One region of the Mesorhizobium sp. CA12 genome, then DNA from elsewhere that is predicted to be linked to it. Evidence: predicted binding sites of a transcription regulator. Region 1 holds the regulator's gene; each other region holds the start of a gene.

Region 1 (10,268 bases):
TCATGGGCGGCGTCATGCTCGGCCTCGGCCGCGCGCTCGGCGAGACGATGGCCGTCACCTTCGTCATCGGCAACGCGCACCGCATCAGCGCCTCGCTGTTTGCGCCGGGCACGACGATCTCGGCGACCATCGCCAACGAATTCACCGAAGCCGACGGCAACCTTTATACATCCTCGCTGGTATCGCTCGGCCTGATCCTGTTCATCATCACCTTCATCATCCTCGCGCTCGCACGCTACATGCTGTTGCGCATCGATAGCCGCACGGGAGCCTGACCGATGTCGACTGCCGCATCGCTTCACCAAAGCCGCAAGCGCAAGAATGCCGTGATGATGACGCTGTGCGTCGTCGCGGCGGGCATCGGGCTGGCCTGGCTGGCGCTGATTCTCGGCGCCCTGCTCTACAAGGGGCTTTCCGGGGTGTCGCTCTCCGTGTTCACGGAAATGACGCCGCCGCCCGGCGATGCCGGCGGCCTGCTCAATGCCATCTACGGCAGCATCGTCATGACGATCATCGGTATCGTCGTCGGCACGCCGATCGGCGTGCTGGCCGGCACCTACATGGCCGAATACGGACGCTTCTCGAAGCTCACGACGGTGGTGCGCTTCATCAACGACATCCTCCTGTCGGCGCCGTCGATCATCATCGGCCTGTTCGTCTACGAGCTGATGGTGCGGCCGATGGGGCACTTCTCGGCGATTGCCGGCGCGGTCGCGCTGTCGATCCTGGTGATCCCCGTCGTGGTGCGCACCACCGAGGACATGCTGAACCTTGTGCCCAACGCGCTGCGCGAAGCAGGCACCGCCATCGGAGCGCCGCGCTGGGTGGTGATCCGCTCGGTTGCCTATCGCGCGGCGCTGTCCGGCATCGTCACCGGCATCCTTTTGGCGATCGCCCGCATCTCCGGCGAGACGGCGCCGCTTCTCTTCACCGCGCTCAACAACCAGTTCTGGTCGAGCAATCTCAATGCGCCGATGGCCAGCCTGCCGGTAACCATCTTCCAGTTCGCTCTCAGCCCCTACGAGGAATGGCAGCAACTGGCCTGGACGGGCGCACTCATAATCACCCTGACGGTTCTCGGGCTGAGCATCATCGCCCGCAGCCTAACCGGACGCAGAGAGGACAGATGAAACCGATGTTGTCCACCGACCTGAACGCAGCCGACACGACCGTCGAGAAGGCCAAGATCGAGGTCAAGAACCTCAATTTCTACTATGGCCAGTCGAAGGCGCTGAAGGACATCAACCTGTCCCTGCCCGAGCGCAGCGTGACCGCCTTCATCGGCCCGTCGGGCTGCGGGAAGTCGACGCTGCTGCGCGTGCTCAACCGCATCTACGAGCTCTATCCGAAGCAGAGCGCCGAGGGCCAGGTGCTGCTCGACGGCAAGAACATCCTCGACCGCTCGCAGGACCTCAACCTGCTCAGGACCAAGATCGGCATGGTGTTTCAGAAGCCGACGCCGTTCCCGATGTCGATCTACGAGAACATCGCTTTCGGCGTCAGGCTCTATGAGAAGATCAGCAAGGCCGAGATGGACAGCCGCGTCGAGCAGGCGCTGAAGCGCGCAGCACTCTGGAACGAGGTCAAGGACAAGCTCAACGCCAGCGGCCTCAGCCTCTCGGGCGGCCAGCAGCAGCGCCTGTGCATCGCCCGTACCGTTGCTGTGAAGCCCGAGGTCATCCTGCTCGACGAGCCGGCCTCGGCGCTCGATCCGCTGTCGACCGCCAAGATCGAGGAACTGATCGACGAGCTGCAGGCCGACTACACGATCGTCATCGTCACCCACAACATGCAGCAGGCGGCGCGCGTGTCGCGGCAGACGGCGTTCATGTATCTGGGCGAGCTGGTGGAGTTCGACCGGACCGAGAAGATCTTCACCTCGCCCCGCGAAAAGCGCACGCAGGACTACATCACCGGCCGCTTCGGCTGAGCTCATACGAGGACATCATCATGGCCGAACATACCGTCGCTTCCTTCGACGAGGATCTGAGGCAGATCAGCCGGCTCATCAACGACATGGGCGATCTCGCCAGCTCGATGGTCGGCGCTTCGACCAAGGCTCTGCTTGAGACCGACAATGCCATGGCGCAGCGCGTCGTTTCCGACGATGCCATCATGGACGCGCGCCAGCGCGAGCTCGACGACCGCGCCATCACGCTGATCGCCAAGCGCCAGCCGATGGCCGACGACCTGCGCAATGTGGTTGGCTCGATCCGCATGGCGGGCGACCTCGAACGCATCGGCGACCTCGCCAAGAACATCGCCAAGCGCGTCGGCTCGGTCGGCGTCAGCGCCGCGCCGCGCGACCTCACGCATTCGATCGATTCCATGGCGCAGCTGGTGCTGATCCAGGTCCAGGCCGTGATCCAGGAATATACGGTGGGCGACGCCACGGCGCTGGCCAAGCTTCGCAACGACGACGAGCGCATCGACGTCAAATACACATCCGTCTTCCGGGAGCTCCTGACCTACATGATGGAAGACCCGCGCAACATCACCGCCTGCACGCATCTTCTGTTCTGCGCCAAGAATCTCGAGCGGATCGGCGACCATGTGACCAACATCGCCGAGAACGCCTATTATGTGCTGACCGGCACGCAATTGCCCGCGAATCGTCCCAAGCAGGACGAGACGACAATGTCGGCGCCGGCGGCCTGACGAAGGGTACCTGCCAATGATCGCGCCACGCATCATGGTGGTGGAGGACGAGGAGCCGCTTGGGGTGCTGCTCCGCTACAATCTCGAATCCGAGGGTTACCAGGTCGAAGTGGTGACCCGCGGCGACGAGGCCGAAATCCGCCTTCAGGAAAACGTTCCCGACCTGCTCGTGCTCGACTGGATGGTGCCGGCGGTTTCCGGCATCGAGCTCTGCCGGCGCCTCAGGATGCGGCCCGAGACCGAGCGGCTGCCGATCATCATGCTGACCGCGCGGGGCGAAGAAAGCGACCGCGTGCGCGGCCTCTCGACCGGCGCCGACGACTATCTGGTCAAGCCGTTCTCGACGCCGGAGTTCATGGCGCGCGTCAAGGCGCTGCTGCGCCGCGCCAAGCCGGAGGTGCTGTCCAGCGTGCTCAAGGTCGGCGACATCGTGCTCGACCGCGAGTCGCACCGCGTCTACCGCAAGAAGAGCGAGATCAGGCTCGGCCCGACCGAGTTCCGGCTGCTGGAATTCATGATGCGTCATCCCGGCCGGGTGTTCTCGCGCAGCCAGCTGCTCGACAATGTCTGGGGCGAGACGATCTATATCGACGAACGCACCGTCGACGTCCATGTCGGCCGTCTGCGCAAAGCGGTCAACAATGGCCGCATGCCGGACGTCATCCGCACCATCCGCGGGGCGGGTTACGCGATCAGGGAAGATTAGGGATAGGGGCTGAGACGCTGACGGGTTCTGTGTCTCCAGCATCGGATCGCGTGCATTGGCGGTTAGCCGAGACGCTTGTGCTTCGTCATCCACGGGCGGAGCAAGGAGCGCAGCGACGCAGCGCAGACCCGAGGATCCATTCCGTGATGTCGATGCGTTGCGACAGTCCAGAATTCTGTGCCGCTGCGCTCGACGCGTGAGATAGCGGCATGGATTCCAGGGTCTCCGCGACGGAGCTTCGCTCCTGCTCCGCCCTGGAATGACGAAGCTGCGGGGCCTTCCCTTCGCTAATTCAAGCGTCTGCTGCTGTCCCGGACCTCTTCAAGGCTGCCTCAGGCCACGTTCTTTCCCGTCCCCACTCTTGCCTGGCCTCCCGGCGCGAAAATCTCCTGGTCGACGAAGGTCAACGCGCGCATGGCGCAGCCTTCGCGGATCAGCGGCAACTCGTTCGGCTCGGTGTCGAAGGAGATCGATTCGGAGTGCTGGCCGCCGGCCGTCTGGGCGATCGCCTCGCGCAGCGCCGGCTCGATCAGGTCGAAGGCGGCCGCGCTGACGCCGACCATGGCTACAGGCGCCGGGTCGATGAGGGCGAACAGGCTGCCGAGACCGAAACCAAGCGCTTCGCCGGCCCGGCGGTAAGCCTCCCGTTCGGGGCCGTCCCTCTCGCGCGCCTTCGCGGCAAGGGCCCGCATGTCGGCGTCGCCGACGTCGACCGGCTCGGCGTCCTCGCTCATTTTCATGGCGCTGCGCCAGATCGCATAGTTGCCGGCATAGGCCTCGACGCAGCCGCGGCGGCCGCAGCGGCAAAGCGCCCCGCCCGGGCGGTGAATCATGTGGCCGAACTCGCCGCCGGAGGAATGCGTGCCGGTGAACAGCGCACCCTTGAGCACGAGACCCATGCCGATGCCGTGCGACAACAGGATGGCGATGAAGTCGTCACGATAGCGCTCCGGGTCGCGCCATTGCAGCGCCACCGCCATCATGTTGCAGTCGTTCTCCATGGTGGCGGAGATGCCGAACTCCTTCTCGAGAATGTCGGCGAAAGGAATGTCGGTCAGCGGCGTTATCGGCGACCAGAGCATGGCGCGTGCATTAGAATCGGTGATGCCCTGAATGCCCATGGCGATGCGGGCGACGCTGCCAATGTCGAGGTCGGGATCCTGCAGCCGGCGCCGCACGATCGCCACGCATTCGCCGATCAGCTCGTCGCGGGGCATGACAAGCGTGTCCAGGCGTTGCTGCTCCTCGGCGACAACCTGGCCGGCATAGTCGATCACGGCGACCGACAGGAAGTTCAGAGACAACACCACGGTCAGCACCGCGGCGGCTTCAGGGTTCAGCGCCAGGCCGATCTGCGGCCGGCCGCGCTTCAACGCCGTCGGCTCGCTGGCCTTGCTTTCGGTGAGAATGCCCTCCTGGATCAGGTCGGCGGAGATCGCCGAAATGGTCGAGTGGCTGAGCCCGGTGGTGGCGGCAATTTCGGTCCGTGATGGCTGACCGGCGCGGCGTACCGCCGAAATCACCATGGCGCGGTTGCGCCGGCGCAAATCGTCATGGCGGATTCCGACCGACATCGTTTCGCACGTCCTCCCCAGTCATCGCGGCCTTGTGATAATGCCATGGCCTGTCGCTGACACGCTAGGGATTGTGGCAGAAGCCAGGGGCCATGTCATTATTTATTGCGGATACCGAAAAAAATGCCTGAGCCCATCAAAACCCATCAGAATCTCGGTTGACAGCGCTGTTGTGCTGGACCACTATTTTTTTGAGGCTCGAAAAAAAGCCTCTGTGCCGGCCTTCGGGCCAGTCTGGGTCGCGCCGCACGGGCGCAGGGAGGATATCATGAAGAAATTTGCAGCCGCCATTCTGGCGGGCGTTGCCATGTCGCTGACGCTGGCGTCCGTCGCCGAGGCGAAGGACAAGGTGATCGGCGTGTCGTGGTCGAATTTCCAGGAAGAGCGCTGGAAGACCGACGAAGCAGCGATGAAGGCCGCCATCGAGGCCGCCGGCGACAAGTATATCTCGGCCGACGCGCAGTCCAATCCGGGCAAGCAGCTAACCGACGTCGAAAGCCTGATCTCGCAGGGCGCCAACGCGCTGATCATCCTGGCGCAGGATGCCTCGGCAATCGGCCCGGCAGTGCAGAAGGCGCTCGATGAAGGAATCCCGGTCGTCGGCTATGACCGCCTGATCGAGAACAAGGACGTGTTCTACCTGACCTTCGACAACAAGGAAGTCGGGCGCATGCAGGCCCGCGAGGTGTTCAAGGCCAAGCCGGAAGGCAACTATGTCTTCATCAAGGGCTCGGGCTCCGATCCGAACGCCGACTTCCTGTTCGCGGGCTCCATGGAAGTCCTGAAGGACGCCATCGACAGCGGCAAGATCAAGAATGTCGGCGAGGCCTACACGGACGGCTGGCTGCCGGCCAACGCGCAGAAGAACATGGAGCAGTTCCTGACCGCCAACGACAACAAGGTCGACGCGGTCGTGGCTGCCAATGACGGCACCGCCGGCGGCGTTGTCGCGGCGCTGACGGCGCAGGGGCTGGCCGGCACCGTGCCGGTCTCGGGCCAGGACGGCGACCACGCGGCGCTCAACCGCATCGCGCTCGGCACGCAGACCGTGTCGGTGTGGAAAGACGCGCGCGAGCTCGGCAAGAACGCCGCCGAGATCGCCTCGCAGCTCGCCGACGGCAAGAAGATGGGCGACATCGCCGGCGCCAAGGACTTCACGACGCCCGGCGGCAACACCGTCAAGTCGCTGTTCCTGACGCCGGTCGCGATCACCAAGGACAACCTCAACGTCGTCATCGACGCCGGCTGGATCAAGAAGGACGAGGTCTGCGCGGGCGTGCCCGCCGGCAGCGTCCAGGTCTGCAACTGAGCCTTGCCGACGTTCGATCAAAAACACCTGCGCCGCGGCCAGGAGCGGTTCAATGAACCGCTCCTGGTTTTTGTTGCCGCAATCCCGGACGGAAAACCGCTACGCACTTTCCTGGGATTGCCTTAAAGCCGCGGCGTTTTCTCAAAAGATTTTGCCGTTCTGCCTCAGGCGGATAGCTTCTAGGCTGAGTTCCGGCATCCGCGCCAGACGGCAAGCCGGTGGGAGGAAATCATGACCGACACGACGTCTACCCAACCGGCGGACACCGCGCGCGCGTCGGAACTCGGCACTGTTGCCCGGTTCCTGAAGGCGACCGAGCTCGACACCCGCATGCTGGGCATGATCGGCGCGCTGCTCCTCATCTGGATCGGGCTGCATGTGATTTCCAGCCTGCGGCTTGGCGTCAACCCGCTCGACTTCGACAGCCGCACGTTCCTGACGCCGCGCAATCTCTGGAACCTGTCGGTTCAGTCTTCGGCCGTGGCGATCATGGCCTCCGGCATGGTGCTCGTCATCGTCATGCGCAACATCGACCTGTCGGTCGGGTCGGCCGAAGGGCTGATCGGCATGGTCATGGGCTTTGCCCAGGCGCATTTCCTGGTTCGCTTCGTCGGGCTTGAACTGGGAAACCCCTGGATCTGGGTTCTGGCGTTGCTGATCGGCCTGGCGCTCGGCCTCATCATCGGCGCCTTCCAGGGCTTCGTTATCGCCTATCTCGAAGTGCCGGCCTTCATCGTCACGCTTGGCGGATTGCTAGTATGGCGGGGCGCTGCCTGGTGGGTCACCAGCGGTCAGACCGTTGCGCCGCTCGACGCCACGTTCCAGTTGATGGGCGGCGGCCCGGCGGGCTCGATCGGCGCCAAATGGAGCTGGGCCGTCGGCATCGTCGCCTGTCTGGCGGTTATCTTCATGCATTTCAACGGCCGCGTGCAGCGCAAGCGCTTCCGCTTCCCGCTGCGTCCGGTCTGGGCCGAGACGCTGCTTGCCACGGTCACCTGCGCGGTCATCCTGGGCGCGGTGTGGCTCGCCAACTCCTATCCGTGGCCGGTCGGCATCGTGAACCGCTACGCCGCGGCCAACAACATCACCGTGCCCGAAGGCGGGCTGTTCATCGCGCACGGCATCGCCATTCCGGTGCTGATGGCGGTCGCCGTCGGCCTGATCATGACCTTCGTCACCAAGCGCACTAGATTCGGCCGCTACGTCTTTGCCATCGGCGGCAATCCGGAAGCCGCCAATCTTGCCGGCATCAACACGCGCTGGATCACCATGAAGGTGTTCATGATCATGGGCGTGCTGGCGACGATCGCGGCGGCGATCTCGTCGGCCAGGCAGAACTCCTCGACAAACGCGCTGGGGACGCTGGATGAACTGCTGGTCATCGCCGCGGCGGTCATCGGCGGCACGTCGCTTGCAGGCGGTTCCGGAACCGTGCTCGGCGCCATGCTGGGCGCATTGCTGATGCAGTCGCTGCAATCCGGCATGGTGTTGCTCGGCGTCGATTCACCGCTGCAGAGCATCGTCGTGGGCGCCGTGCTGGTCGTGGCGGTGTGGCTCGACACCCTCTATCGCAAGCGCGTCTGAGCAAGGACTATAGGGAGGAAAGGGATCATGGCTGACAAGACCGCTCCCGCCGGCGTTCCGCTGGTCGACATGCGCAACGTTTCGATCGCCTTCGGCGGCATCCGCGCCGTCGACGACGCATCCGTCGATCTTTTCCCCGGCGAAGTGATGGCGCTGCTCGGTCACAATGGCGCCGGCAAATCGACGCTGATCAAGATCCTGTCCGGCGCCTATAAGCGCGACAGCGGACAGATATTCATCAATGGCGAGGAGGCTTCGATCTCCAATCCGCGCGACGCCAAGAAATACGGCGTCGAGACGATCTATCAGACGCTGGCGCTGGCCGACAATGTCGATGCCGCAGCCAATCTCTTCCTCGGCCGCGAACTGATGACGGGTTGGGGCACGCTCGACGACGTCGCCATGGAAGCCGAAGCGCGCAAGGTGATGGGCCGGCTCAATCCGCGTTTCCAGCGCTTCAAGGAGCCGGTTATCAAGCTGTCGGGCGGACAGCGGCAGTCGGTGGCGATCGCGCGCGCGATCCTGTTCAACGCCCGTATCCTGATCATGGACGAGCCGACGGCGGCGCTCGGCCCGCAGGAGACGGCGCAGGTCGGCGAACTGGTCAAACAGCTCAAGGCCGACGGCATCGGCATCTTCCTGATCAGCCACGACATTCACGACGTGTTCGAGCTCGCCGACCGGGTCTGCGTGATGAAGAACGGCCAGGTGGTCGGCACGGCGCGCACCACCGATGTCACCCAAGACGAGGTGCTCGGCATGATCATCCTCGGCAGATGCCCGCCGGGCGCCATTCCGGGCCCGGGGGCGCTGAAGATCGCAGCATGAAGTCGAACTGGTAGCCGGCTAATTAACGGCTGCGTGATGTACCAACCGCGGTGATGGTTTGACCGCGCCATTGTGTTGGCGCCGAGACTTGCCCATAAAGATCGTCGACCGTCCACGGGCCGCATCCTTGATTTGAAGAAGCTCTTTCCGATCCTTGCCTTTGTCGCCGTCGCGCTGATCAGCCTGACCATGGCAGGGTTCGCCTATTTCGCGACGCAGGAGGCGGCGCGGATCAAGTTCGAGGGCACGGCCGACGACGCGGTCAACCGCATCGAGAGCCGCGTCGACCTGCATCTGTCGCTGCTGCGTTCGACGCAGGCGCTGTTCGATGCCCGCAACGGCGACATCTCGCGCGGCGAATTCAAGGCCTTCTTCACCGCCCTCGACATCGACGACAATTTCGCCGGGCTGCGCGGCATCGGCTTCCTGAGGCTCGCCAAGACCGGCGACGAGGCGGCGGTGGAACGCGACATCCTGCACGACCATGGGTCGGCGCATCCGATCTATCCTGCCACGACGCAGCAATGGCGCACGCCCATCGTGCTGTTCGAGCCGCTCGCTGCCTCCAACCAGTCGATCATCGGCTTCGATATGTTCACCGAGCCGGTACGGCGCGCGGCGATCGAAAAGGCGATGGCAGACGACCGGCAGCATGCGAGCGGTTTGGTCCAGCTCGGCCAGGGCGCCGGCGTGGCGCAGACCTTCACCGGGTTCCTGGTTTTCGTGCGTCTGAACGTCGAGACCGCGCCAGATGTCATCAATGCAAGCCGCTCCTCGACGGCCGGCTTTCTTTACGCCGCGTTCCGCGCGCAGGACCTGTTCCAGGTCGCGCTCAGCCGTTCTCCGCTGCTGCCGGTCAATGTCGAGGTCTATGACGGCAAGCCCGAGGACGGCAATCTTCTGTTCCGTTCGGAGGCGCCGCCGGCAGAACGCATCGGGGCGACGCTTCTGGCGCGTCGCGATATCGTTGTCGCGGGCCGGCCCTGGACCGTGCTGTTCAGGCCGACAAGCGCCTTCGAACCGCCGTCCTCGCGCGCCATTCCGGTGATGCTCGGACTGTTCGGCCTGCTGCTTGCCGGCGCCATCGCGCTGGTGGCGCGTTACCAGGAGCGCGCCTATGAGGCGAAATCGGCGCTGCACGAGGCGACCGAGAAGAGCCTGCTGGAAAAGGATTTGATCCTGCAGGAGATGAAGCACCGCATCAAGAATTCGATCACCCGCGTGCTGGCGATCGCGCGACAGACGGCTTCGCAAGCCACCGACGTGAAGGAGTTTTCGGCTTCGTTCTCGGCGCGCCTGCAGGCCATGGCTGCATCGCAGGACATGCTGACCCGCTCGCGCTGGCAGAAGGCCGATCTTGGCGACCTGCTGCGCATCGAGCTCGGGCAGGTGTTCGGCAAGGACCTTCCCGACGGCGTGTTGTCAGGGCCGGAAGTGCTGCTGGACGAGACGACGACGCAGGCGCTAGGGCTGACCTTCCACGAACTTGCCACCAACGCGCTGAAATATGGCGAGGCCGGCAGTTCGGTGGGCGCCCTCAAGGTCGACTGGAGCGTCAACGGCCGCGGTCGCGAGCGAACGCTGGTTCTGAACTGGCGCGAGGCGGGTC
Region 2 (10,268 bases), on a different contig from region 1:
GCAGAGCCTTCCAGCGCATCGACGGCGAGCGTCAGCGCGTCCATCGTCGGGGTGCCGCGGGTGCCGTAAGTGTATTTCTGGCTGCGCCCAGCCATCGAAGCGGCGTCGGGATAAAGCACTGTCGAGGCATGCACGACCGGCGGGTTGACGAAGCCGAAATAGTCGCGCGGGTTGTTGCCGGAATGGGCAAGCAGCGTGTTGATGCCCATCTCGATGCCGTCTCTAGCCATGGTTCGTCGCCTATCGAATGATGTCAGGGGACCAGCCATAAAGCGGCTGCAAAGCCGGCGCAACCGCGCCGCGCCATCCAAAAGTCGGTCTTCCGCTGGGCCAATCCAAAGGCGCTCAAGCCCAGTAAAGAACGCTATTGCCGCAGCGGATTCTGCCGCAGGAGCACGGATTCGCGACGCCGCGACTTGACTGATTTGTTCGCATCGCCTGCCGGTTTCATGTGCTCTTGTCCGCAATTCTGGCATTTGCGGCAATTGCTTTCAAACCTCTGAGGAATCGGTCATTTCCCTTGACCTCACAGGAATAATCGCCTTCGATGCGTTTCGTGAATGGGAGGCAGCGCATCGCAACCGATGCGGGTCCCGGGAGTGGGCCTTGGAGTGGGAGCTGCATTCACAAACGAAAAAAGATCAAGCGTCGCCTGGCGATAGGGGCGCCTGTAACAGAAAAGGGTCTGTGGGTCATGAAACACATTGCAATCGGCATTCTTGGCGTCGCCGCGCTCGGGTTCATGGCGTCTGCCGCCTCGGCCGGCACGCTCGATACCGTGAAGCAGAAGGGCTTTATCCAGTGCGGCGTCTCGACCGGCCTCGCCGGCTTCTCGGCGCCGGACGACAAGGGCGACTGGAAGGGCATCGACGCGGACTTCTGTCGCGCCGTTGCGGCCGCTGTCTTCGGTGACGGCTCCAAAGTGAAGTTCACGCCGTTAAGCGCCAAGGAGCGTTTCACCGCCTTGCAATCGGGCGAGATCGACATCCTGTCGCGCAACACCACCTGGACCAGCAACCGCGACAGCGCGCTCGGCCTCGATTTTGTCGGCATCACCTACTATGACGGCCAGGGCTTCATGATCAACGCCAAGAAGCTGCCCGGCGTGAACTCCGCGCTGCAGCTTTCGGGCGCCGCCGTGTGCGTGCAGAGCGGCACCACCACCGAGCTCAATCTCGCCGACTACTTCAAGAAGAACAAGATGGAGTACAACCCCGTCGTGTTCGAGAAGCTCGAAGAGGTCAACGCCGCCTATGACGCCGGTCGCTGCGATGCTTACACCACCGACCAGTCCGGCCTTTATGGTATCCGTCTGACGCTCTCCTCGCCGGCCGACCATGTCGTGCTGCCCGAGATCATCTCCAAGGAGCCGCTCGGCCCGGCCGTGCGCCAGGGCGATGACCAGTGGGCGCATATCGCGCGCTGGACGTATTTCGCGCTGCTCAACGCCGAAGAAGCCGGCATCACGCAGGCCAATGTCGATGAGATGAAGACGTCAACCGACCCGAACATCCAGCGCCTTCTCGGCACTGAACCGGACGGCAAGTATGGCGCCGATCTCGGCCTCTCCAACGACTTTGTCGTCAACATCGTCAAGGCTGTCGGCAACTACGGCGAAATGTTTGAGCGCAATGTCGGCTCGGGCAGCCCGCTCAAGATCGCGCGCGGCATCAACGCGCTGTGGACCAAAGGCGGCCTGCAATACGGTCCGCCGATCCGCTGATTGAAACGTGATCCGGGAGGCAGGTCGTCTGTCTCCCGGTTTCTCTTTCCAGAGGACGGTCCATGGCTTCGCAGGAAATCCTTCGCGAGGAGCCGAGTCGCGGCTCCTTCATCAATGACCCGAGAATTCGCAGCCTGTTCTTTCAGACGCTGGTCGTGATCCTGCTGTTCAGTTCGATCTGGTGGATCGTCCACAACGTCATCGAAAACCTCCAGCGTCTGCACATCGCGTCGGGCTTCGGTTTTCTCAGGAGCAGGGCCGGCTTCGACATTTCCGACACGCCGATCGCCTATACGTCCGATTCGACCTATTTCCGCGCGCTGGTCGTCGGTTTGCTCAACACGATCATTGTCGCCGCCGCCGGCATCGTGCTTGCGACCATCGTGGGCTTCGCCATCGGCATCGGCCGCCTGTCGCAGAACTGGCTGATCCGCAAGATCTGCACGGTCTATGTCGAGATCTTCCGCAACATCCCACCGCTGCTGGTCATCTTCTTCTGGTATTCCGGCGTGCTGGCCGTGCTGCCGCCGCCGCGCGAGAGCATCCACCTGCCTTTCGGCTCGTTCCTCAACCAGCGCGGCTTCTATTTTCCGCGCGCCGTTTGGGGCGATGGCTCCTGGCTGATCGGCGTCGCACTGCTGCTCGCCATTGCAATGGTCTGGTTCGTCGCCCACAGGGCGCGACAGCGGCAGAAGGCGACGGGCCAGCAATTTCCGGTCTTCTGGACATCGGTCGCACTTATCGTCGGCCTGCCGGTGCTGGCCTTCCTGCTCGGCGGCATGCCGCTCACCTTCGATTTTCCGAAGCAGTCGACCTTCAACCTGACCGGTGGCTTCTGGGTCAAGCCGGAATTCCTGTCGCTCTTGCTGGCGCTCTCCTTCTACACGGCGGCCTTCATCGCTGAGATCGTGCGCGCCGGCATCAGGGGCGTCAACAAAGGGCAGAGCGAAGCGGCGGCGGCGCTGGGCCTCCGCTCCGGTCCGATCCTGCGGCTGGTGGTCATCCCGCAGGCGATGCGCATAGTCATCCCGCCGCTCACCAGCCAGTATCTCAACCTGACCAAGAACTCCTCGCTGGCGATCGCTATCGGCTATCCGGACCTTACCGCCACCGCCGGCACGGTGCTCAATCAGACCGGGCAGGCGGTGGAGGGCGTTTTCATCATGATGATCGCCTATCTGGTGCTGAGCCTGGTGACGTCCTTTGTCATGAATATCGTCAATGCCAGAATGGCGCTGGTGGAGAGGTAGGGCCATGCAGGAACATGACATGTCCTGGGTGCGCACCGAGATGGCGCTTGCCCAGCCGGCCCCGCCTACCGAACGCGGCGCCTATGCCTGGGTGCGCAAGAACCTGATCGGTTCGGTCGGCGACACCGTCCTCACAATCCTCGGCATCGCCATCGTGCTTTGGATCCTGCCGCAGGTCATCAGCTGGGCCTTTCTCAATGCCCAGTGGACCGGGCCGGATCGCACCGTCTGCACCACCGTCACGCAAGGCGGCATCCAGCCCGACGGCTGGACCGGTGCCTGCTGGGCTTTCGTCAACGCCAAGTTCGGCCAGTTCATGTTCGGCACCTATCCGATCGAGGAGCGCTGGCGGCCGATCCTGGTCGCCATCCTGTTCGTGGCGCTGTTGGTGCCGATGCTGATCCCGCGCGTGCCGCGCAAGGGATTGAATGCGGTGCTGTTGTTCGTAGCGCTGCCGATCGTCGCCTTCTTCCTGCTGCTTGGCGGCGTGTTCGGCCTGCCGGTTGTCGAGACCTCGCGCTGGGGCGGGCTTCTCGTGACGCTCAGCCTCTCCTTCGTCGGCATTGCGGTGTCGCTGCCTTTGGGCATCGTGCTGGCGCTCGGGCGCCGTTCGAAGATGCCGATCATCAAATGGCTTTGTATCGTCTTCATCGAGACGGTGCGCGGCATTCCGCTGATCACGGTGCTGTTCTTCGCCAGCGTCATGCTGCCGCTGTTCCTGCCCGCGGGCGTTACTTTCGACAAGTATCTGCGTGCGTTGATCGGTGTGTCGCTGTTTGCCGCCGCCTACATGGCCGAAGTGATTCGCGGCGGCTTGCAGGCGATCCCGAAGGGCCAGTATGAGGGCGCCGATTCGCTCGGCCTCGGCTACTGGCAGAAGATGAGCCTGATCGTGCTGCCGCAGGCGCTGAAGCTGGTCATTCCGGGCATCGTCAACACCTTCATAGGCATGTTCAAGGACACCAGCCTGGTCCTGATCATCTCGATGTTCGACCTGCTCGGCGTGGTGAAGCAGAATTTCGCCGATGCCAACTGGGCAACCCCACAGACCGCGAGATCCGGCCTGATCTTTGCCGCCTTCGTTTTCTGGCTGTTCTGCTTCGGCATGTCGCGCTATTCAATGTACACCGAACGCCGGCTCGACACCGGTTATAAACGATAAAAAGGGAACAGGTTATGGCCACCGAAAACGCCGTCAGCGCGGAAGAAATCAAGGTCAACGCCGCCAAGATGCACATCTCCACCACCGATGTCGCCATCGACATCGTCGGCATGCACAAATGGTATGGCGAGTTCCATGTGCTGAAGGACATCAACCTCAAGGTGATGCGTGGCGAGCGCATCGTCATCTGTGGTCCGTCCGGCTCCGGCAAGTCGACCATGATCCGCTGCATCAACCGGCTGGAAGAGCACCAGAAGGGCAAGATCATCGTCGACGGCAAGGAACTCACCAACGATCTGAAGAAGATCGACGAGGTGCGCCGCGAGGTCGGCATGGTGTTCCAGCATTTCAACCTGTTCCCACATCTGACCATCCTGGAGAACTGCACGCTGGCGCCGATCTGGGTGCGCAAGATGCCGAAGAAGCAGGCCGAGGAAATCGCCATGCATTTCCTTAAGCGCGTCAAGATACCGGAACAGGCCAACAAATATCCGGGCCAGCTCTCCGGCGGGCAGCAGCAGCGCGTTGCGATCGCGCGCTCGCTGTGCATGAATCCGCGCATCATGCTGTTCGACGAGCCGACCTCGGCGCTCGACCCGGAAATGATCAAGGAAGTGCTGGAGACGATGGTGGGGCTGGCGGAAGAGGGCATGACCATGCTTTGCGTCACCCACGAGATGGGCTTTGCCCGCAAGGTGGCCAACCGCGTAATCTTCATGGATCAGGGCCAGATCGTCGAGCAGAACACGCCGGCCGAATTCTTCGACCATCCGCGCCATGAACGCACAAAGCTTTTCCTGTCGCAGATCCTGCACTGAGCGGGCGCAACGCTAAATTTTCGGAAGCCCGGCTGGAAACAGCCGGGCTTTTTTGCATTCGGGCGATCGGACAAGGATCGGCTCATTTTTGGTTGACGCTGCGAAATCGTCTAGCCTGATCGTCCAGGTTATCCTGGGGTTGACGCAGACGAGACGGAACGAACGCACCCGATGAGACGAGTCCTGCGATATATGGTGATGCTGTTGGGAGCGGCGGTGCTTGCCGCCGCGCTCGGCACGCTGGTGCCGCGTCCGTTCTGGCCGGCGGCACGGGCCGAAGGCCAGGGGACGCGGCACATATTGGTGTTGAAGAACCCGATCCACACCGACATCGCCGTGCCCCTCGATGACGGCGTGCGCCGGCGCTTTGCCTTTCTCGCCGATACCGGCCTGCCGATCGAGGCTCCGGGGGCGCGCTACATCGTCTTCGGCTGGGGCGGCCGCGCCTTCTATCTGGAGACGCCGACCTGGTCGCAATTGAAGACGATGCCGGTGCTGAAGGCGCTTACGCTCGACGCCTCGGTGATGCATGTCGATGCTGCGGGGGCTATTCTTGAGCCGCATCCGGATGTCGCCGGTTTTGACGTCGATGAGGAACATTTCTCGGCGCTGCTCGACTATATCGCGGCAAGCTTCCGGCAGGGAGAGGCGGGCGGGCCGAGGGCGATTGAAAATGCGGGCTATTCAACTTTCGACCGTTTCTACGAGGCCAACGGCCATTTCAACGCGCTGGTCGGTTGCAATACGTGGACCGCGGCGGCGCTGCGCACCGCCGGTCTGCGCACCGGCTGGTGGAACCCGCTGCCGGTATCGCTGGGGTGGTCATTGAGGTTGTATGATTGAGGGTTGATGGGAATTTGCAAACGCCGTTCCGTCACACCCCCTCTGGCCTGCCGGCCATCTCCCCCACAAGGGGGAAATCAGCTGTCGTGGCTGCTTTCGCCAATCATCAACGTCGCAAGGCGGGAGCCAGCGCCCAAGCTGCCAATCTCCTCCCTTGCGGGGGAGATGCCCGGCAGGGCAGAGGGGGGGTGCTGTCCCGCCGGCCTATCCAGCTGGTGGCAGACGCTACCGCCGCACAACCTCCCGGTCCTCCCACCCATAGAGCCAGTCCAGGTCCGCCGCGAGCTTTTCCGCCGGTCGCGCCGCCAGCACGAGATTGCGTGTGATCGCCACCGGTCCCCACGCGTGCCAGGCCAGCCGATTGAGAGCGCCGCGTTTCAGCACCTTCTCGACGCGCGGGCGTCTGAGATTTTCCCATATGGCAAGGCCTTGAGCTGGATCGCCGGGGAAGTCGGCAACGAGATTGGCGAGCATCGAGGCATCCTCGATCGCCATGGCCGCGCCCTGCGCCGCGAACGGCGTCATGGCGTGCGCGGCATCGCCGATCAGTGCCACTCCCTCCGACATGGTCCAGCGCCGCTGCGCGACCGTGTGGATGGGGAAGGCCGTCCACGGCCCGGCCAGCGCCGCCAGCTTCGCCAGCGTTGCCGCCGTGCCCCGCATCGCTGCCGAAAGTACGGCGGGATCCGCATGCCCGGACCAGCCTTCGGCGATGCGCTCGCCCCTGGTGAAGGCTGCCAGATTGAAGGCGCTGCCCTTGCTCACCGGATAGGCGACCATGTGGAAGCCGGGATGCAGGAAAGTGGTGACGCTGTCGGTGGCTCCGATTTGCATAAAAGCCTGGCCGGCGGCGCTTTCCGCCGGGACCGTCGCGCGCCAGGCGAGTTCGCCCGAAAAGCGGCTTGCCGCAAAGCCGGCCGTCCGGGCAAGCTTGGCGCGAACCGACGACCAGACGCCGTCGGCTGCAACCAGCAAACCGCATGCGACATCCGTCGCCTTGCCGTCGATCTCGACCGTCGCGGTAACCCTTTGCGGGTCGACGGCAAAGCCGGTAACGCGCGCACCGGTGACAAGCGCGATACCGGGCCGTTCCGCCACTGCCGCCTTCAGCGCCGCCTGCAGGTCGGCGCGGTGCGCCACGAGATAGGGCGCCCCCCATCGCTTTTCTGCGGTTTCCCCAAGCGGCACGCGCGCCAGCTCTCGCAGGCTCCTTGCGTCCTTCAGCACCACCGCTCGCGGCCGGATCGCGTTGGGCAGCAGGCGATCGAGCACGCTGAGCCGCCGCAGGATCCGGGTCGCGTTGGGGGAAAGCTGGAGGCCGGCGCCGGCCGCTTCGAGTTGCCTGGCCTGCTCGAACAGTGTTACCGGGAAGCCACGCTCGGCAAAGGCAAGCGCCGCCACGAGCCCGGCAATGCCAGCCCCGGCGATGACGATCTGCCGGGACCTTATTTCAGTCATGGTTGATCGGGGTGATCAGGCGGCCTGATCGACATAGAGGCAGCCGGCCGGCTGCGTTTCCGTCGCCTTCAGCGACGGTGAATAGCGGTAGAGCGTCGAGCAGTAAGGGCAGACCTTTTCATTGTCGTCGCCCATGTCGAGGAACACGTGCGGATGGTCGAAAGGCGGGTTGGCGCCGGTGCACATGAATTCCTTGACGCCGATCTCGATGACCGGATGGCCCGCGTCGTTCTGGAAATGGGGAATGCTGCCGCCTGCCATCGTCGTCTCCAATTGGTTCGGCCAGTGGGTGTGACCAGTTTGCATCTGGAGCATAACAGGCCAGTTTGCAAGATCGATGAAATCAAACTGTCGCAAAAGGCTGGCAGAGGATAAGTTGAGCCGGTTAAGCGCATGGGGCCGGTGCCGGAGCGATTCCGTGACGATCATGCGTCATAAAGACATGCTAGAGCGTCGTTGAACGGCAGTATGCGGCGCCTCCTGGGAACGGTTGCGGGCAAGAGCAGGAAACCATGAACGAACTGAAGCCTGTGCAGAGCGAGTTCATCACCGTCGAGGCCGCAAGCCCCGACGGCGGCAATCCCGATCGTTTCGTCAACCGCGAATTCTCCTGGCTGCAATTCAACCGCCGCGTGCTGGAGGAATCGCTGAACGAGCATCATCCGCTGCTTGAACGCGTCCGCTTCCTGTCGATTTCTGCCGCCAATCTCGACGAGTTCTTCATGGTCCGCGTCGCCGGCCTTGCCGGCCAGGTCCGCGAGGGCATCGCGCTGAAGAGCCCGGACGGCCGAACGCCCGAACAGCAGCTGGAACAATTGCTGCGGGAGGTCGAGCGCCTTCAGGAAGACCAGCAGAAGAGCCTCTCGGCGCTGATGACGCTGCTCAACAAGGAAGGCATCGAGAGCATCACCCGCGACGCGCTGAGCAAGGATGAGAAGGCTTGGCTGGAGGAGCATTTCCAGGAACAGGTTTTCCCGGTGCTGACGCCGCTGTCGATCGACCCGGCGCATCCGTTTCCGTTCATCCCCAATCTCGGCTTTTCCATCGCCCTGCAATTGCGCCATCGCAAGAATGGCGAGGAGATGAGCGCGCTGCTGCGCCTGCCGGTGGCGCTCAGGCGTTTCATCCGCCTGCCCGACCGCAAGAACCATGTCCGCTTCATTCCGCTGGAGGAAGTGGTCGGCATCTATATCGGCAAGCTTTTCCCCGGCTACGAGGTCAAAGGCTCCGGCACGTTCCGCATCATCCGCGACAGCGACATCGAGGTCGAGGAAGAGTCGGAAGACCTGGTGCGCCTGTTCGAAACGGCGCTGAAGCGGCGCCGTCGCGGCTCGGTGATCCGCATCGAATTCGACACGCTGATGCCGGCTGCGTTGCGGGACTTCGTCGCCGGCGAGCTCGGCGTGTCATCGAGCCGAATCAGCGTGCTCACCGGCCCGCTGGCGCTCAACCAGATCTCCGAGATTGTCGCCATTCCGCGCGACGACCTCAAATTCACCCCCTACAATCCGCGCTTTCCCGAGCGCATCCGCGAGCATGGCGGCGACTGCTTCGCCGCCATCCGCGAGAAGGACATCGTCGTCCATCACCCCTACGAGTCCTTCGACGTGGTGGTGCAGTTCCTGCGCCAGGCCGCCGCCGACCCGGAAGTGGTGGCGATCAAGCAGACGCTCTACCGTACCTCTAACGACAGCCCGATCGTGCGCGCGCTGATCGACGCCGCCGAGGCCGGCAAGTCGGTCACGGCACTTGTCGAGCTCAAGGCGCGCTTCGACGAGGAAGCCAACATCCGCTGGGCGCGCGACCTCGAGCGCGCAGGCGTCCAGGTCGTGTTCGGCTTCCTGGAGCTGAAGACCCACGCCAAGATGTCTTTGATCGTGCGCCGCGAGGATGGCCGGCTGCGCAACTACGTGCATCTCGGCACCGGCAACTACCACCCGGTTACCGCCCGTATCTACACCGACCTGTCCTTCTTCACCACCGACCCGACGATCGCGCGCGATGTCGCGCAGCTCTTCAATTTCATCACCGGCTATGCCGAGCCCGCCGAGGAGATGCGCCTTGCCGTATCGCCCTTCACGCTGCGCAAGCGCATCCTGAAACACATCTCGGACGAGATCGTTCATGCCCGCGACGGCCGACCGGCGCGCATCTGGATGAAGATGAACGCGCTGGTCGATCCGACCGTCATCGACGCGCTTTACGACGCCAGCCGCGCCGGCGTCGAGGTCGACCTCGTCGTGCGCGGCATCTGTTGTCTGCGGCCGCAGGTGCCGGGTCTTTCCGAGAACATCAGGGTGAAATCGATCGTCGGCCGCTTTCTCGAGCACAGCCGCATCTTCTGCTTCGGCAACGGCCACGGCCTGCCGTCCGACGAGGCGGTCGTCTACATCTCGTCGGCCGACATGATGCCGCGCAATCTCGACCGCCGCGTCGAGACCCTGGTGCCGATCACCAACCCAACTGTGCATGAACAGGTGCTTGGCCAGATCATGCTGGGCAACATCATGGACAACCAGCAAAGTTTCGACGTATTGGCTGACGGCACCTCCCGGCGCGCTGTGCTGGAGGAGGGCGAGGAGCCGTTCAACGCGCAGGAATATTTCATGACCAATCCGAGCCTCTCCGGGCGGGGCGACGCGCTGAAATCGCATGCGCCCAAGCGCATTGCCCAGTTCAAGCGCCGCAAGAAGAACAGCGCCGCGTGACTGCAGTTTCCCAGGGCCGGCTTCAGGACCGGCGGCCGCTGTCGATCATCGACATCGGATCGAACTCGATTCGCCTTGTCGTCTATGAGGGGCTGGCGCGCTCGCCCACGCTTCTGTTCAACGAGAAGATGCTGGCCGGCCTCGGCCGCGGCATCGTTTCGACGGGCAAGCTCGATCCCGAGGCGGTGACGCGCTCGATGGAGGAATTCCGCCGGTTCCGCGCGCTCTCGGACCAGGCGGGTGCCGAGCACATCTATGTGCTGGCGACAGCCGCCGCGCGCGAGGCGGGCAACGGCCCCGATTTCA
Region 3 (10,268 bases), on a different contig from region 1:
TGATCGAGCCGGGCCACAAGGTGGCGATCAAGCCGATCCCGGCGGGCGAAGCGGTTGTGAAATACGCGCAGGCGATCGGCCGCGCCACGCAAGACATTGCGCCCGGCGAGCATGTTCATTCGCACAATCTGGTTTTCGAGAGCGGCCGCTTGCCGGTGGTGCCGCCGAGCGAGGCCGAGCACGCCACCGAGGCCGACCGCAAGCGCACCTTCCTGGGCTACCGCCGCGCCGACGGGCGCTCCGGCACGCGCAACTTCATCGGCATCATCGCCAGTGTCAATTGCTCGTCGACCGTCTGCCATGCCATTGCGGACGAAGCCAACCGCACGCTTCTGCCGAAATATCCCGGCATCGACGGTTTCGTGCCGATCGTGCACGGCCAGGGCTGCGGCATGAGCGCCACCGGCGACGGCATGATGGTTCTGCACCGCACTTTAGCCGGCTATGCGCGCCATCCGAATTTCGGCGGCGTGCTAATGGTGGGCCTGGGCTGCGAGGTCAACCAACTCACGCTTTACGGCCAGAAGGGCGTGGCCGCGGGAAAGCGGCATTTCAACATCCAGGAAGCCGGCGGCTCGCGCAAATCGGTCGAGCGCGCGATGGGCGTTCTGGCCGAGATCGCCGAGGAAGTGGGCCAGCTGCAGCGTGAGCCGATCCCGGTCTCGGAGATCGTCGTCGGGCTGCAATGCGGCGGCTCGGACGGCATGTCCGGCATCACGGCAAATCCGGCATTGGGCGCCGCCGTCGATATCCTGGCAGACTGCGGCGGCATCGGCATCTTGTCGGAGACCACCGAGATCTATGGCGCCGAGCATCTGCTGGCCTACCGCGCCGCCTCGCCCGAGATCGCCGCCAAGCTTGACGGCTTTGTGAAGTGGTGGGAGGACCATACCGCCAAGCACGGCGCCTCGATCGACAACAATCCCTCGCCCGGCAACAAGCGCGGTGGCCTGACCACGATCCTCGAGAAATCACTGGGCGCGGTCGCCAAGGGCGGCCAGACGCCGCTCAACGGCGTTTTCGGCTATGCCGAGAAAGTCTCGGGCAGCGGCCTGGTGTTCATGGACACGCCCGGCTACGATCCGGTTTCGGCCACCGGCCAGGTCGCCGGCGGCGCCAATGTCATCGTCTTCACCACCGGCCGCGGCTCCTGCTTTGGCTGCCGGCCGACGCCGTCGATCAAGGTCGCCACCAATTCGACCATGTATCACCAGATGGAAGAGGACATGGACGTCAATTGCGGGGTTATCGCCTCGGGCGAGAAGACCATCGCCGGCATGGGCCGCGAGATCTTCGAGCTGATCATCGAGACGGCGTCCGGCCGCAAGACCAAGAGCGAGGCGTTCGGCTACGGCGACAACGAATTCGTGCCGTGGCACCTCGGCGCGACGCTTTAATCAAAGGCCGTTATCGCGTCGGAAGCGCCCCCCGACAACAGGAGGCGACCTTCACAACCGTGCAGGCTTTTCTATGGAATGAACATTCCATATTGACAGAAATATGAAATTATTGTTCCATGCCGATAAGGAGGAACGGGAGCATCCGAGCACTGCCCAGGGACGAGCCGAACGGACTTAGCCCGCATCGCGCACGGCAGCAGACATCGCTTGCGTCGGTCACGGCAATGCTCTATCAAAAAACGGTATCTGTTTTTTATTGATAAAGTTCTGTTTGGGCCGCGCCTATCCAGATGGAGCTTCCGCAACCTTCACCAGGCGACTTAGGGAGGAACCTAATGAAACTCGTGACCAGCCTTCTCAACCGCCGCGCCTTCGTGGCTTTGGCCGCCGCTTCGATGCTCGCCGGCGCGATGCATTCCGCGCCCGCCTCGGCGGCCGACGTGACCATTCCGATCATCGTCAAGGATACCACATCCTTCTACTGGCAGATCGTTCTGGCCGGCGCCCGCAAGGCCGGCAAGGATCTCGGCGTCAACGTGCCGGAACTCGGCGCCCAGGCCGAAACCGACGTCAACGGCCAGATCTCGATCCTGGAAAACGCCGTCGCCAGCAACCCGGCGGCCGTCGTCATCTCGCCGACCGAGTTCAAGGCGCTCGGCAAGCCGATCGACGAGGCTGCCTCCAAGGTCAAGGTCATCGGCATCGACTCCGGCGCCGATTCCAAGGCCTTCACCTCCTTCCTGACCACCGACAACGTGCAGGGCGGCCGCGTCGCCGCTGACGGCCTCGCCGCCGCAATCGGCGCCGCCAACGGCGGCAAGGTGGAAGGCAAAGTCGCGCTGATCACGGCACTTCCCGGCGCCGGCTCGCTCGAGCAGCGCAAGCAAGGCTTCATCGAACAGATCAAGGCCAAGTATCCGGGCCTCGAGCTTGTCGCCGACAAATATGCCGACGGCCAGGCCACCACCGGCCTCAACATCGCGACCGACCTGATCACCGCCAATCCGGACCTCAAGGGCATCTTCGCCTCGAACCTGATCATGGCGCAGGGCGTCGGCCAGGCGATCGCCGAAAACAATCTCGGCGGCAAGGTGGCGCTGATCGGCTTCGACAGCGACGAAAAGCTGATCAAGTTCCTCAATGACGGCGTCATCTCGGGCCTGGTCGTCCAGGATCCGTACCGGATGGGCTATGACGGCATCAAGACCGCCTTGGCCGCCTCGAAGGGCGAGAAGGTCGAGGCCAATGTCGACACCGGCGCGAACCTCGTCACCAAAGACAACATGAAGGATCCCAAGATCGACGCGCTGCTCAACCCGAAGCTCAAGTGAGCAGCATCGCGACAGTCGTTTCCGGGGCCTCGCGCCCCGGAAACATCCATCGGGGCGATTTGGAAATTCGCCGGCCCGATTTAGGCTCCGCCTTCAAGATGCGCGCCAGACGCATCGCTGCGTACCCAATGGTTGAGGCCAATCTGGGAGGATTGTCATGACGTCGACGGCGCAGGAATCGCATCCGGCCCCCACGCTGGAACCGGGCAGGACGATCCTCGAGCTCAACGGCCTGGAAAAGCGCTACCCCGGCACGCATGCGCTGAAACCTGTGCATCTTGCCTTCAAGGCAGGCGAGATCCACGCGATCGTCGGCGAGAACGGCGCCGGCAAGTCGACCCTGATAAAACTCCTGACCGGCGTCATGCCGCGCACCTCCGGCGAGGTGATCTGGGAAGGCAAGCCGACCGCCTTGGCCACGCCGCATGAGGCGATGGCGCTGGGCATCAACGCCGTCCACCAGGAGGTGGTGCTCTGCCGCCATCTCACCGTCGCCGCCAACATGTTCCTCGGCGAGGAGGAGTCACGCTTCGGCCTCCTGCAGCAGCGCGCCATGGTCAAGGACGCGCAGAAGATCATCGACGGGCTGGGCTTCGACTTGCCGGCGCATGTCATGCTTGGCGATCTCACCATCGGCCAGCAGCAATTGATCGCCGCGGCGCGGGCCACCGTGCGCGGCACCAAATTCCTGATTTTCGACGAGCCTACCGCTTACCTCACCCGCAAGGAGGCCGACCAGCTCTTCAAGCTGATCCGGCGGCTCAAGGGCGAAGGCGTCACCATCATCTATATCAGCCACCGCATGGAGGAAGTGTTCGAGCTCGCCGACCGCGTTTCCGTGCTGCGCGACGGCACTCTGGTCGGCACCCGCAACATCGGCGAGACCGACGAGCCCGAACTGGTCAAGCTGATGATCAACCGCTCGATCGAGCAGATCTACCACAAGGAACATTTCACCCCCGGCGCCACGATTGTCGAGACGAGGAACCTTTCGGGCAAAGGCTTCGAGAATGTCTCGGTGACCGTCCGCGCCGGCGAGATCGTCGGCCTCTATGGCCTGATCGGCGCCGGCCGCAGCGAGTTCGTCACCACGCTTTACGGCCGCCACAGGAAATCGGCGGGCCAGATCCTATGGCAAGGCGAGGAGGTCCAGGTCAATTCCGAGCATGACGCGATCCGGCTCGGCATGGCGCTGGCTCCGGAAAGCCGCCGCGACCAGGGCCTCTGCCTCAATTTGCCGGTCGGCACGAACCTCAACCTGCCGATCTACAAGCGCATCTCCAGCAATTTTCTGATCTCCGGCGCCAAGGAGAAGGCCGAGGCCGACCGCCAGATCGCCGATCTCAGGATCAAGACACCGACGCGCCATGCGCTGGCTTCAAGCCTCTCCGGCGGCAACCAGCAGAAGATCGTCATTGGCAAATGGCTGGCGCATGGCGCCAAGCTGTTCATCTTCGACGAGCCGACGGTGGGCGTCGATGTCGGCACCAAGGCCGAGATCTACCGCCTGTTCTCGACGCTCTTGTCCAAGGGCGCCGGCATCATCCTGATCTCGTCCTATCTGCCGGAAGTCTATGAGCTTGCCGATACGCTGCACGTGTTCCGGCGCGGCAAGCTGGTCGCGACCCATGGTTTCCGGACCGCCAGCCACGAGGATATTTTGGGTCAGGCACTGGCCGAGAAACAAGAAAAGTCGGGAGGACAAAAATGAGCACCGAGGCGATCCCCGCCGAAAAACCCAAGCGCAATTTCAACGCCCTGTTCGGCCTGACGCTGCTTGGCCTTTTGCTCCTGATGTGGATCGTGCTGGCCGTCGCCACGCCGTCCTTCGCCACGACGCTCAACATCACCAACCTTCTGCGTCAGGGCTCGCTGATCGCCATCCTCGCCGTCGGCCAGACCTTCGTCATCATCACCGGCGGCATCGATCTGTCGGTCGGCGCGGTGGTCGGCTTCACCACCGTCATTGTCGCGCTTTTGATCAACGCCGGCTGGCCGATCTGGGCCGCGGTGCTGATCACGCTGCTGGTGGGCGTCGCCATCGGCCTCTTCCACGGCTTCGGCATCGTCAAGATGGGCCTGCCGCCCTTCATCATCACCTTGGCCACCATGACCTCGCTGCGCGGCATCGGCCTCCTGATGACGAACGGCAACTCGATCTCCATCAACAGCGACTCGTTCCAGGCTTTCTCGCGCGGCTCGCTCGCGGGCATTCCCTACCTGTTCTGGATGGTGATCCTGGTCGCCATTCCGTCCTACATCTTCCTGCACCACACGCGCTGGGGCCGCTACCTGTTCTCGGTCGGCTCCAACGCCGAGGCCGCGCGCCTGTCCGGCGTCAACGTGCCGCGCACCATCTTCATGGCCTATATCCTGTCCGGTCTTCTGGCGGCCATTGTCGGCGTGCTGCTGGCGTCGCGCATCGGCATCGGCAACCCGACGCAGGGCGACACCTATGAGCTGCAGGCCATCGCCTCGTCGGTGATCGGCGGCACCTCGCTGTTCGGCGCCATCGGCTCCGTGCATGGACCGCTGATCGGCTCCTTCATCCTTTCGACGATCAACAACGGCGCCAACCTGCTCAACGTCAACACCTTCTGGCAGCGCGTCATCACCGGCCTGCTGATCATCGTCATCGTCTACTTCGACGGCCTGCGTCGTCGCGGCAAATGACTCCTACGTGAAACTAACGCGCCGGCCCCGCTCGAGCGGCGCCGGCGCTCTTTGCCTGGATTTGCGATATGAAAGCCGTTGTCTGCCGTTCGCCCGGCGAGCTTGTCCTCGAAGACCGCGCCGGGCCCGGCGCACCGCCGCCCGGCTGGGCGCGCGTTGCGGTCAGCCATGTCGGCATCTGCGGAACCGACTACCACATCTTCGAAGGCAAGCACCCGTTTCTGGCCTATCCGCGCATCATGGGCCATGAGGTTGCCGGCACGATCGTCGAGAAGGGCGAAGGCGTCGAGATCAGCGTCGGCGAGCCGGTCGTCATCAATCCCTATCTTTCATGCGGCAAATGCATTGCCTGCCGGCGCGGCAAGCCGAACTGCTGCGTGAAGATCGAGGTGCTGGGCGTCCATCGCGACGGCGCCATGTGCGACGAAATCCTGGTGCCGGCGCAGAACCTCTACCCGACGAACGGCCTGTCGCTGGCCGACGCCGCGGCGGTCGAATTCCTGGCCATCGGCGCGCATGCGGTACGCCGCTCGCTCGGGCTGCCCGGCCAGCGCACGCTGGTCATCGGCGCCGGCCCGATCGGCCTCGGCACGGCGATCTTCGCGCGCATCGCCGGGCTGGATGTCAGCCTGCTCGACATGAGCGCCGAACGTCTCGGATTCGCCGAAAAGCAGCTCGGCTTTGCCCCGCTGGACAGCTCGAAGAGGCCGGCTGCCGAGCTGGTCCAACAGGCAACAGCCGGCGAAGGGTTCGACCTCGTGTTCGACGCGACTGGCAACACCCAGTCCGTGCAGTCGGCCTTCGCCCACGTCGCGCATGGCGGCACGCTGGTGCTGGTCAGCGTCGTCAAGGACGACATCACCTTCTCCGACCCTGAATTCCATAAGCGCGAGATGATGCTGGTCGGCAGCCGCAACGCGCTGAAGGCCGATTTCGACCATGTCGCAGATTCGATCCGCAACGGCGCTGTGCCGTTGAACAAGCTCGTCACCCATCGCACCACGCTCGCCGGAACGCCGCGCGACCTTGCCCGATGGACGCACGAGAAGTCGGGACTGATCAAGGCGGTCATAGAGGTCGGGTGAGGAAGGCCCGCGTCGAGGTTTCACGAACTGGACCGTTGTCCGCCCTAACAAATTGCAGTCTTGGTGATTGACCGAAGCGCCTATCCCTTCGTCATCCACGGGCGGAGCAAGGAGCGTAGCGACGCAGCGCAGACCCGAGGATCCATTCCGTGACGCCGACGCGTTGCAGCGATCCAGAATTCTGCTCCGCTGCGCTCTACGATCGAGGTTACGGAATGGATCCTCGGGTCTGCGCTCCGCTTCGCGTCGCTCCGCCCGTGGATGACGACCTCTTGGATTGCCGTCCGAAGACATCGTAGACCTAATCGCCGGCCGACAACCTAAGCTCCACCCGCTCCGCGGGAAAGCGCGACTCCGCGAACTGGATTGGCTCACCGTCGAGCGTCACGTTGATTGCAATTGTGACCAGCACGATGGCGCCGGGCTGCAGATCGAGTGCTGCAAGATCGTCTGCGTCGGCATGGCGCGCCGACAGCACGGTCGAATGCCTCAGATAATCGTTGATGCCGAAGCGCTTCAGTGAGGCGGTGATCGATCCCGTCTCCGCCATTGCCGCCTCGATGCCGGCGAAGCGCTTGGCATCGAACCAGGTCGTCGCGCGCGACACCGCATGACCGTCGGCCTCGCCGCGCGTCTCCAGGCGGATGACGGCAGCGCCTTTGGCGATGCCCAGCGCCTCGGCGATGCGCCGGCCGGCCGGCTCGGTCGACGACGATAGCAGCGCGATATGCCGCTCGCTCGTCTGCCCCTGCAGCCCGGTCGAGAAGCGCGTCCGCGCGCCGATTGGATAGGACAGCCGCTTGCGCGACAACACGAAGGTGCCGCGTCCCTGCTCGGCCCTCAGCACGCCTTCCTGCACCAGTGCTGCAATGGCGCTGCGCACCGTGTGGCGGTTGACGCCATAGCGCTCGGCCAGCGCGACTTCAGGCGGCAGCGCGGTATTCTCGGCGAAATCGCCATTGGCGATCGCCTGCAGGATCCTGTCGGCGATCTGCCGCCATAGCGATACGCCATTGCGCCTCTCGATGCTGCTTGCCAGCCCGGTCATTTCCCCGCCCCCAACGTCTTCACCCTAACTTTTGCACCGTTGTCATCCACCCGTCATGGACTCCCGATACCAAGTGAGTATAATTTGTATAGTTGTCTATATCAATAGACAAACTTTTTATGCAAGGAGCGATGCCATGCGAGGACAGGAAGCGCGCGAGCAGGCCGGGCGGAAAGCCTTGATGGCGACGCTGGCGCATGCCGCGGCCGATGACATCGCTCGCCTGTGGAACGAGTCGGGCCTGCCCTCCGAGGCCGAGCTTTTGCGCGGCCCCGAAACCGGACTGGTGACGGTGCGCGGACGGATCGGCGGCGGCGGCGCTCCCTTCAATGTCGGCGAGGCGACGGTCACCCGCGCCACGGTGCGGCTGCCCTCCGGCCAGGTCGGCCACTCCTATGCGCTTGGCCGCGACAAGGGACAAGCCAAGCTAGCGGCGATCGCCGACGCGCTGTGGCAGGACCCGGCGCACCGCGAAGCGGTCGAGACAAAGCTCGCCGCGCCCTTGCGCGCGGCGCTTGCTGCGGAGCGCGAGACAAAGCGCGTCGAAACGGCGGCCACGAAAGTGGATTTCTTCACCATGGTGCGCGGAGAGGACTGATGGATATCGCCACGCAATCGATCGACGGCGGCTTCGCAGAGCCGGTCTTCAACGCCCAGGCGGTGTTCAGCGCCATCATGGACGCGATGGCCCGCCCCGGCACCGTCCAGCCGCTGCCGCAGCTCGCCCGCCCGCCGGCGCCGCTGTCGGCGACGGCCGGCGCCGTGGCGCTCTCGCTCTGCGACAACGACACGCCGGTCTGGCTCGACCAGCCGCTGCAGGCGGAAGCCGCGGTCAAGGCCTGGCTCGGCTTCCACACCGGCGCGCCCTCGGCAAACACGCCGGCCGACGCACATTTCGCCCTGATCGCCAATCCGAAGGAGATGGCGGCGCTCGATGGTTTTGCGCAAGGCACGCAAGAATATCCCGACCGCTCGACGACGCTGATCCTCTTGGTCGACGATCTTGCCTCGGGCCCATCGCTGCTGCTCGAAGGTCCGGGGATCGAAAAGACGTCGATGATCGCGCCTCCCGGCATGCCGCGCCATTTCGTCGAGCAGTGGAAGCAGAACAACCAGCGTTTCCCGCGCGGCGTCGACATCATCCTGGCGGCGCCCGGCCACCTTGCCTGCCTGCCGCGCACCACCCGCGTCAAATCGATGGAGGCATGACATGTATGTCGCGGTGAAAGGCGGCGAAGCCGCCATTGCCAATGCGCATCGCCTGCTTGCCGACCGCCGCCGCGGCGACCGTTCGGTGCCGGCGCTGCGCCTCGACCAGATTGTCGAGCAGCTGGCGCTCGGCGTCGACCGGGTGATGAGCGAAGGCTCGCTCTATGATCGCGAGCTCGCGGCTCTCGCCGTCGTCCAGGCGCGCGGCGATATGATCGAGGCGATCTTTCTGGTGCGCGCCTACCGCACCACGCTGCCGCGCTTCGGCTACACCAATCCGGTCGACACCGGCGCCATGCAGGTCGAGCGTCGTGTCTCGGCCACCTACAAGGACCTGCCGGGCGGCCAGGTGCTCGGCCCGACCTTCGATTATACGCACCGCCTGCTCGATCCCGAGCTTGCCGCCGGCGCCGAGGTCGAGATGCCGGCGCAGCGTCCGGCCGAGCCGGAGGCCATGCCGCGCGTTTCGGCGATCCTCGCCCATGAAGGCCTGATCGAGGCCGATGGCGAGATGCCGCTTGACCACGTGCCCGGCGACATCACGCGCGAGCCGCTGCAATTCCCGATGGCGCGCGACATCCGCCTGCAGGCGTTGTCGCGCGGCGACGAAGGTTTTCTGCTGGCGCTCGGCTATTCGACGCAGCGCGGCTACGCCCGCAACCATCCCTTTGTCGGCGAGATACGCATTGGCGAGGTCGAGCTGGAGCTCGACGTGCCGGAGTTGCCCTTCGCCGTGCCGCTCGGCTCCATCCGCGTCACCGAATGCCAGATGGTCAACCAGTTCAAGGGCTCGGCCAAGGCGCCGCCGCAGTTCACGCGCGGCTACGGCCTGGTCTTCGGCCAGAGCGAGCGCAAGGCGATGGCGATGGCGCTGTGCGACCGGGCGCTGCGCGCCACGGAGCTTGGCGAGGATGTCGTCGCCGCCGCGCAGGACGAGGAATTCGTCATCTCGCATTCCGACAATGTCCAGGCCACCGGTTTCGTCGAGCATCTGAAGCTGCCGCATTATGTCGACTTCCAGGCCGAGCTCGGCCTGGTTCGCCGCATGCGCGCCGAATACGAAGCGCGGGAAAACGAGGACAAGGCCGCCGAGGAGAAGCGCGAGGCGGCGGAATGACTTCAGTGTCCGCTACCGGAATGCCCGCCGCCGTCGAAGCCGCCAGTATAGTCGCCGCCACCGAAGGACTCGCCGTACGGAGGTTCCCTTGGCGCGGGGAGAACCATTTTCCGCAGCGCAAAGGTCGCGAAGCCGGCGAACACCAGCAGCAGCACGCCAAGATGCAACCAACCGGTAGAGTCCATTCGGGCGTCCTTCCGCGTCTTGGGCGCCAATTTCATAGCAGAGAGCGGACGTGATCGCCATGACCGACATCGCCACCTACAACTTCGCCTATCTCGATGAGCAGACCAAGCGGATGATCCGGCGCGCCATCCTGAAGGGCATCGCCATTCCCGGCTATCAGGTGCCCTTTGCCTCGCGCGAGATGCCGATGCCTTATGGCTGGGGCACCGGCGGCGTCCA

What was found. The regulator PhoB, encoded in region 1, activates phosphate uptake and scavenging genes when phosphate is short. The targets are predictions, from matches to a motif close to TGTCATNNANCTGTCAT.
Region 2: a site for PhoB is predicted at 7,593-7,609, ahead of LB520_RS09560 (RNA degradosome polyphosphate kinase). Genes of this name have one in related genera too.
Region 3: a site for PhoB is predicted at 7,578-7,594, ahead of phnF (phosphonate metabolism transcriptional regulator PhnF). Genes of this name have one in related genera too.

The regions. Positions count from the first base shown of each region.
Region 1 covers NZ_JAIUHT010000003.1:168,019-178,286, reverse strand. The annotation lists gene pstC (phosphate ABC transporter permease subunit PstC) at 1-275, shown strand, start outside; gene pstA (phosphate ABC transporter permease PstA) at 279-1,130, shown strand; gene pstB (phosphate ABC transporter ATP-binding protein PstB) at 1,127-1,930, shown strand; gene phoU (phosphate signaling complex protein PhoU) at 1,951-2,658, shown strand; gene phoB (phosphate regulon transcriptional regulator PhoB) at 2,675-3,364, shown strand; gene LB520_RS07310 (ROK family protein) at 3,697-4,938, opposite strand; gene xylF (D-xylose ABC transporter substrate-binding protein) at 5,207-6,247, shown strand; gene LB520_RS07300 (sugar ABC transporter permease) at 6,479-7,831, shown strand; gene LB520_RS07295 (ATP-binding cassette domain-containing protein) at 7,859-8,659, shown strand; gene LB520_RS07290 (CHASE domain-containing protein) at 8,792-10,268, shown strand, end outside.
Region 2 covers NZ_JAIUHT010000004.1:130,163-140,430, forward strand. The annotation lists gene LB520_RS09520 (cystathionine beta-lyase) at 1-230, opposite strand, end outside; gene LB520_RS09525 (amino acid ABC transporter substrate-binding protein) at 695-1,723, shown strand; gene LB520_RS09530 (amino acid ABC transporter permease) at 1,786-2,973, shown strand; gene LB520_RS09535 (amino acid ABC transporter permease) at 2,978-4,135, shown strand; gene LB520_RS09540 (amino acid ABC transporter ATP-binding protein) at 4,204-4,953, shown strand; gene LB520_RS09545 (TIGR02117 family protein) at 5,125-5,796, shown strand; gene LB520_RS09550 (FAD-dependent monooxygenase) at 6,022-7,254, opposite strand; gene LB520_RS09555 (zinc-finger domain-containing protein) at 7,270-7,515, opposite strand; gene LB520_RS09560 (RNA degradosome polyphosphate kinase) at 7,767-9,962, shown strand; gene ppx (exopolyphosphatase) at 9,959-10,268, shown strand, end outside.
Region 3 covers NZ_JAIUHT010000014.1:79,561-89,828, reverse strand. The annotation lists gene LB520_RS22015 (UxaA family hydrolase) at 1-1,397, shown strand, start outside; gene LB520_RS22010 (ABC transporter substrate-binding protein) at 1,736-2,731, shown strand; gene LB520_RS22005 (sugar ABC transporter ATP-binding protein) at 2,889-4,442, shown strand; gene LB520_RS22000 (ABC transporter permease) at 4,439-5,404, shown strand; gene LB520_RS21995 (zinc-binding alcohol dehydrogenase family protein) at 5,473-6,489, shown strand; gene phnF (phosphonate metabolism transcriptional regulator PhnF) at 6,791-7,537, opposite strand; gene phnG (phosphonate C-P lyase system protein PhnG) at 7,674-8,135, shown strand; gene phnH (phosphonate C-P lyase system protein PhnH) at 8,135-8,746, shown strand; gene LB520_RS21975 (carbon-phosphorus lyase complex subunit PhnI) at 8,748-9,863, shown strand; gene LB520_RS21970 (hypothetical protein) at 9,866-10,048, opposite strand; partial or broken gene LB520_RS21965 (alpha-D-ribose 1-methylphosphonate 5-phosphate C-P-lyase PhnJ) at 10,108-10,268, shown strand, end outside.